DNA from 3 places in the Nitratireductor thuwali genome. Region 3 is predicted to be linked to each of the others. Evidence: riboswitches for the same ligand, from Rfam matches in the RefSeq annotation. Region 3 holds a riboswitch; each other region holds the start of a gene.

What was found. Region 3 has a riboswitch for cobalamin ahead of NTH_RS21090 (CbtB domain-containing protein). Riboswitches for the same ligand answer to the same signal wherever they lie in the genome.
Region 1: it holds a riboswitch for cobalamin, as region 3 does, so the genes downstream of both, NTH_RS07190 ((2Fe-2S) ferredoxin domain-containing protein) here and NTH_RS21090 (CbtB domain-containing protein) in region 3, are expected to answer to the same signal.
Region 2: it holds a riboswitch for cobalamin, as region 3 does, so the genes downstream of both, NTH_RS03260 (TonB-dependent receptor plug domain-containing protein) here and NTH_RS21090 (CbtB domain-containing protein) in region 3, are expected to answer to the same signal.

The regions. Positions count from the first base shown of each region.
Region 1 covers NZ_CP030941.1:1,511,099-1,513,356, reverse strand. Annotated here, with positions in the region: gene aztD (zinc metallochaperone AztD) at 1-749, shown strand, start outside; cobalamin riboswitch at 825-1,038, shown strand; gene NTH_RS07190 ((2Fe-2S) ferredoxin domain-containing protein) at 1,139-1,963, shown strand; gene NTH_RS07185 (ABC transporter substrate-binding protein) at 1,976-2,258, shown strand, end outside.
Region 2 covers NZ_CP030941.1:684,330-686,587, forward strand. Annotated here, with positions in the region: gene NTH_RS03255 (ABC transporter substrate-binding protein) at 1-387, opposite strand, end outside; cobalamin riboswitch at 696-901, shown strand; gene NTH_RS03260 (TonB-dependent receptor plug domain-containing protein) at 1,022-2,258, shown strand, end outside.
Region 3 covers NZ_CP030942.1:108,453-110,710, forward strand. Annotated here, with positions in the region: gene cobU (bifunctional adenosylcobinamide kinase/adenosylcobinamide-phosphate guanylyltransferase) at 1-428, opposite strand, end outside; gene NTH_RS21085 (CbtA family protein) at 421-1,167, opposite strand; gene NTH_RS21090 (CbtB domain-containing protein) at 1,183-1,365, opposite strand; cobalamin riboswitch at 1,400-1,597, opposite strand; cobalamin riboswitch at 1,659-1,864, shown strand; gene NTH_RS21095 (DUF1636 family protein) at 1,904-2,258, shown strand, end outside.

The DNA of each region.
Region 1 (2,258 bases), on a different replicon from region 3:
CGCGGCCGCGCATTGCAGTCGCCGGCGACAATATCTATGTCACCGACCCGCTGAACGGCGTTGTGCATTCCGTGGCGGCCGCCTCCTTCCAGAAGGCCGGTGAGATCGCGGTTGAGGGCAAGCCTTACAATATCGTCGCAGTCGGCGGCTCGGGCGAGGCGCACGAAGGCGAGGAAGCCCATGATGACCATGATCATGCTCACGATCACGATGCCGACCAGATCTACAAGGGCTATTTCGAGGATGACCAGATCAGGGAACGTGCCCTGTCAGACTGGGAAGGCGACTGGCAGTCGGTCTACCCCTACCTGCAGGACGGGACGCTCGACCCGGTCATGGAGCATAAGGCGCAAACGGGCGATAAGACCGCGGCGGAATATGAGGCCTATTACGAGGTCGGCTACAAAACCGACGTCGAGCGTATCGTGATCGATGGCGATACCGTCACGTTCTTCAACAACGGGCAGCCGCTCAGAGCCCGCTATGCGAGCGACGGCTATGAGATCCTGACCTACAAGAAGGGCAATCGCGGCGTGCGCTTCATCTTCGAAAAGACCGAGGGCGACGAGGCCGCGCCCCAGTACATCCAGTTCAGCGACCACAAGATCGCGCCGGCGGACGCCGACCACTATCACCTCTACTGGGGCGACGATCGCGCCGCTTTGCTGGAGGAAGTGACGAACTGGCCGACCTACTATCCTTCCTCCCTGAGCGCGGAGGACATCGTTGACGAGATGATGGCGCACTGACCGCGGGCGGCCGCTCGCGTCGCCGGCGCGGTGGAAATGTCGCCGAAGAGGATTGACAGGGAAGCCGCGGTTGGGGACGTTCGGGTTGGTTAAGGTTCTTCGGGCCGGATTCGTCCGGTCAGGAGCTAAGAGGGAATCCGGTGCCCCGATCCAGGGAAATCCGGAGCTGACCCGCAACTGTGAGCGGCGAGCCGCTTTGCCCTAGACGTCACTGGCCTTTTGGCCGGGAAGACAGGCAAGGCAGCGACGACCCGCAAGCCAGGAGACCTGCCTGACCGCATAGTGTTCCATGGCCGGGGACTGCCATGGGAGCGCGCGTTGTCGCAGACGCCTCGTGTCTGCACGGCCACGTTTCCCGATCCCCGTTCACGTCAGGTCGGGGATTTTTCATGCAAGAACCCTCTTCGCGCCACTCGGAAGCGCCGGCCAAGCCGGCCGGCAAGGCGGTGGTGCTGCTCACCAAGTCTGCCTTCGCAGCCGCGCCGCACGCGGAGATGAGGCGGCTGGCCGCCATTGCCTCCATGTTGCCGGGCGTTGCCGAGGCGGTCTCCTGCTATTGCGAACAGGGGCAGCCTTCTCTGCGCGATGCGCTGTTGTCACTGCGCGACAGCGGCCATGGCACGATCGTGATCGTGCCACTGATGCTGCCGATGGAGCCGAGCTTCCGCAACTGGATGACGCGCTCCCTGAAGCGGTGGCAGAGGGAGTTTCCGGGCGGCTGGCCGCCGATCCACATATCCCGCGATATCGCGCAAAGCCTTCACTTCGAGCCGCTCCTGGCCGCTCTGGTGGGTGGTGCGTCGGCGGAGATGCCGATCCCGCCGGCGGATCGGGAGGCGACGGAAGGCTCGCTGGTCCCTTCGCAGAAGCGCCGTGTGCTGGTTTGCGAGGGCGGCGCCTGCAATGCGGCCGGCGCGGACGTGATCTGGGGCCACCTACGCAACCGCCAGCAGGAGCGCAAACTCCGCATCACCGGCGATGGCACCATGACCGCAAAGTCGACTTGCCTCGGCCCCTGCAGTCTGGCGCCGGTGCTGCAGGTGTTTCCCGAAGGCACCTATTATGGCGGCGTCAGCGAGGCCGTCATCGACCGCATCGTCGAGCAGCATCTGCTCGGCGGAAAGGTCGTTTCCGATTTCGCCTACGCGCCCACGGGCCGCAAACAGCGGCTGCGTTCTGCGCCACCCCCGTCACTTGAACAATCCGAAACCTAGGAAGATGCTTCCATGCGATATTTCTCACGCCTTGTCCTTGCGGCTGCGACCATATCGGCAACCGCCATTTCTGCCATGCCCGCGCCGGTTCTGGCGCAGGAGGCGCTGAAGATCGGCGCCACCTTCCTGCTCGGCAGCGAGGACCCGACCGCCGGTTCGGCCGGCTGGGCGCTGGTCAGCCACGGGGTCGGCGAAAAGCTGTTCATGGTCGATAAGGACGGCAAGCTGGTGCCGGAGCTGGCCGCCACTGCGGAACGCACCGGCGATCTCGAATGGATAATCACGCTGCAGCCTG
Region 2 (2,258 bases), on a different replicon from region 3:
GTTCAAAACATACTCGGTGGCGTCCTCATTGACTTCCCAGCCTTCCAAAAGCCGGCCTTCGAAGGTGAAGTCGCGCGTATACTTGACCAGGGGCTCCAGCGTCTGGCGCATCGCATTGGCGATTTCCGACCAGTCTGCGGTCATCGGATCCTTGTTTTCCTTGATCCACATGGCGACCTTGAGCACGCCGCCCCGCTTCGGCTCCTGTGCCACCGCCCGCGTCGGCGCCGCCATGCCCAGCATGGCGTAGGCGCCCGCCGTCGTCGCGCCGAAAGCGCTCGCCAGCGCCAGGAACTCGCGACGGTCCAATGCTCCGGATTTGGCCTCCTCGGCCAGCGCGGCAATGCGTGCCGGCACGCTTCCACTGTTGCTCTTGAAGAATCTCATCGACCCACTCCCATTTCCTGCCTGTTTCGCATGCCCGTGTGACATCTGCCTGCCGGGTTAGCATTCCGCATCGAAACGCCGATGTCAAAGAAGCTTGCCCCACTGGATATGCTGGATTGACGGCTCCAGTCTGCGGTCAGATTGCTGCATTGGATGCGGTATTGAAGGCGGAGAATGCGACAAGTTTGACGCAAAAGCGATAGCCGAAGGAGAATCTGCGATATTTTGGGCAGACCCGGTCGAAGCGCCGGTGCGAAAGGCGTATGCCAGCCGTCGCTTCGATTGACGCTGTTGGCGCGCCTTGCTAATCGTCTCGCTCTGCCTGAGGTGCCCCGTCAGCCATCTGCCGGGGTAAAAGGGAATACGGGCGACGCATCACGCGTCGGGGCCGTAGCTGCTCCCGCAACTGTAAGCGCCGAGGCTTTCCTCACATGCCACTGGGCAGTTCTGCCTGGGAAGGCGGGGAAGCCGAAGACGCGCGAGCCAGGAAACCTGCCTCGGGCCGTCACCTGCCGGATGCGGGAAGCTTCCGGGGCTGTGGTTTTCGCAGTGGTGGCGTTTCGTCATCGCTGGTGGAGACCGGGCGGGCGCCCGTTCCTTCCAGTACCTCTTGAGCCGTTGCGGAGGAACGCCCATGGCCGCAAATCAGATCAAAGCCGCACTTGCCACTGCCGCGTCGGTGCTCGCACTGGCACTCGCCGTCTCCACGCCGACCATCGCCCAGGACCTTGACCTGGGGGAGATCGTCGTCACTCCGAACAGGATGGCCACCGAACTGTCCAAAACGGGCTCCACGGTGACCCGAATGGAGATCGAAGAGCAATCGCAACCGCTGGTGGTCGACTATCTCGCCCAGGTGCCGGGCATTACCCTCAGTTCCGCGGGCGGTCCGGGCGCCGAAGGCAGCTTGTCGCTCCGGGGCGCGCCGCGACGTTATGTGAAGACGCTCTACAACGGCATCGACATCTCCGATCCAACCAGCACCCAGGTGCAGACGTCCTATCAGTACCTCCTGTCCGGCGGCATCGACTCGATTGAGGTTCTCAAGGGTTCCCAAAGCACCCTTTACGGCTCCGACGCCATCGCTGGCGTCATCAGCCTTTCGACGCTCGGCGATATCGAACCCGGCATCTCCCATCTCGTCTCCGGCGAAGGTGGGTCGCGCGGAACCGCGCGCGGCTCCTACGGCCTGCGCGCGGCAAAAGGCAACGGCCGCCTCACCTTCAATCTCCTTGGCTTTCATACCGACGGCATCTCGGCCGCAGCCGCGGGCTCCGAACGCGATTCCTACGATAACATCAGCGCCGATATCGGCGGCGAGTACAGGTTCAGCGAGAATTTCGCCGTGTTCGCCTCGGGCCTCTATATAGACGCCGAAGCCGAGTTCGACGACGCCTTCGCGGACCCGCCGCAGGACGATCCGTTCCACACCAACATCAACCGCAACCGCCAGATCGCCGGCCGCATGGGCTTTGACCTCGACCTGATGGACGGCCGACTGAAGAACACCTTTGCCATGCAGGGTTTCTCGCTCGACCGCAGCCTCCACAGCGATTCCACGTTTGGTCCCTACAACGCGGATTACGAGGGCAAGCGCCTCAAGGCGGAGTATCAGGGATCGTTCGAGGCAACCGAATGGCTGACCTTGCAATACGGGGCGGACCACGAGCGCCAGAGCGCCAGCTTCACCGACGACGCCGGCTCTCTGCCTATCGACGATTCGGTCGATATGACCGGCGTATGGACGCAAGGCATTCTCGACCCGATCGAGAACCTTACCCTCAGCCTCGGCTTGCGCCACGACGAACACAGCAGTTTCGGCGGCGAGACGACTTACCGCGTGGCGGGCGCCTATCTTTTCGCCGACACGG
Region 3 (2,258 bases):
TTCTCGGGCACGATGCCCAGCCCGACCTCGTTGGAGACCACCACCCATGGCCCGCGCGGCGCGGTCAGCGCCCGCAACAGCCGGCGGCTTGCCGCCTCCACATCGTGCTCGCCCAGCATCACATTGGTGAGCCACAGGGTCAGGCAATCGATCAGCACAGGCTGTCCGTCCGGCACGCTGTCGAGCGTCTCGGCGAGCGCTATGGGCGCATCCAGCGTATGCCAGCGCCCACCGCGGCGGGCGCGGTGCTCGGCGATGCGCACGCGCATTTCATCGTCGAACGCCCGCGCCGTGGCGATGTAGCACCATGGCGCCGGATGCGCCTCGATCAGCCTTTCGGCATGCGCGCTCTTGCCGGACCGGGCGCCGCCCAGCACGAAGCTGAGCGGACCGCGACCGGTCCCCGAACCAAGCCCGGAATCAGGCAAGACCTGCGCGCGGCGCGCCCAGCCGCGCGGCAAAACGCGTCCGCACCAGCCCGGCCATGGTTCCCAGAACCAGCCAGAACACGAGGTTCGTAAGGGTGACGGCCACCACGAAGCGGTGATGCAGGTCGGCCGGCACAGGCGTCTCGTGACTTACCGGTTGGGGCGCGCCGACGACATGCGGCGCCACGATCAGCGCCACGCCGATCAGCGCCATGAGCGGCGAAGCGCGGAACGCGATCAGCGCAAGGCCGGCGGCGGTGAGGGCCACCGTGGCGATCCACCAGACCTGCCGGGACAACAGATCGGCCGCGGGCATGGCCGGCAGTTCGGGCGGCAGGCCCAGCCCCGGCGCCAGCGTGAAGGCGGCAAAGCCGGCAAGACCCCAGAACAGGCCCTGCCGCCAGTTGGCGAGCCCGCCGGCGAATTCCGACGCCACCAGCAACAGCAGCGCGAAACCGATGCCGGTGACGATGTTGGCCAGCGCCGTATAGGCCGCCCGCTCGAACCCGTCGGCCGGCGCCCAGGCGTCTTCGTCGTGGGAATGTGCCGCGGCAGCATCCTCCGCGCCGCCGGCCGCTTCACCATGCGCCTCGTGGCTGTGCCCGGACCCCGCTGCCTCGAACGTCTCCGCCTGCAGGATCAGCGGAACCGTGAAAGCCGTCTGCAGGACCGTCATGACAATGCCGGCGCACAGCCCGGCGAGCGCGGCGGCGAACACCACGTTGCGAAAAATACTCATGATCTCACCCTCTCGTCAGTGGCAGGGAAACGCCATGGAGTGGCGGTAATCGTGCCCGGCATTGTGCATGGCTTGGAGCTGTGAAAAGCCCACGAAGCCGATGATGAAGATGCCGAGCAGCCCCGCCAGGGCGAGCTGCAAATTGCGAGATTGTGCGGAAGAAGCCACGTCGTGCGTGGTCGAAGCATGTGTCGCCATATCCGTCCTCTCCCCTCCACCCGAGGGTATTGGTGTCAATTTTCGGTCGCCGGCAGGTTTCCTGGCTCGCGGGTCGATGTTCTTGCCCGCCTTCCCAAAGCTTCAAGCCTCAGTGGCAGATGGACGCGAACTCTCCGCCTACAGTTGCGGGGGCAGCCGCGGCATTGGCGCTTTCGCGCCGCACCGCATTCCCTTTTGGTCCCTTTCGAGGACCGGCGACGCGCCGACCATAACGAAAATGTGGCCCGCCGCAAACGGTTTGTTGAGCGCATTGACAGGAAGGACGAGCCGGCTCTAAATGCATCGCTGACGGTCTTCCTTCCGCAACGAAGGAAGCTAAGAGGGAATACGGTGCGGACTTCCGTCCAATGCCGTAGCTGTCCCCGCAACTGTAAGCGGAAAGTTTTCGCCGACACGCCACTGAGGCTTGAAGCTTTGGGAAGGCAGGCAAAAGCATCGATCCGCGAGCCAGGAAACCTGCCGTCGAAACGAGAAATCCTGACCGCCTGGCGGGTGACCCGGGCAAGGAGAATGTGTTTTGACGATCGACGGCGCCGTTGCGCGCGAACCCCTGACCGACCGTCCCTCTGCGGACTGCGATGAAACCGCCGGCGATTCCGGGCCGCGGCATGGCGTCACCGTCATCGTCTGCAGTTCCTGCCGGCATCCCGGTGAGACCGATGTCTCCCCGCGCCCGGGTTCGCTGCTGGCGGCCGATACAAGGCGCGCGGGCGAGAACAGCCAAGTCAGCGTCAGGCATGTTGCCTGCCTGGGCAACTGCAAGCGTGGCCTCAGCGCCGCCATCCTCAAACCCGGCGCCTGGAGCTATGTCTTCGGCGAGCTCACCACCGACAGCGGTGCCGATCTCATCGCCGGCGCCGAGCTTTTCGCCC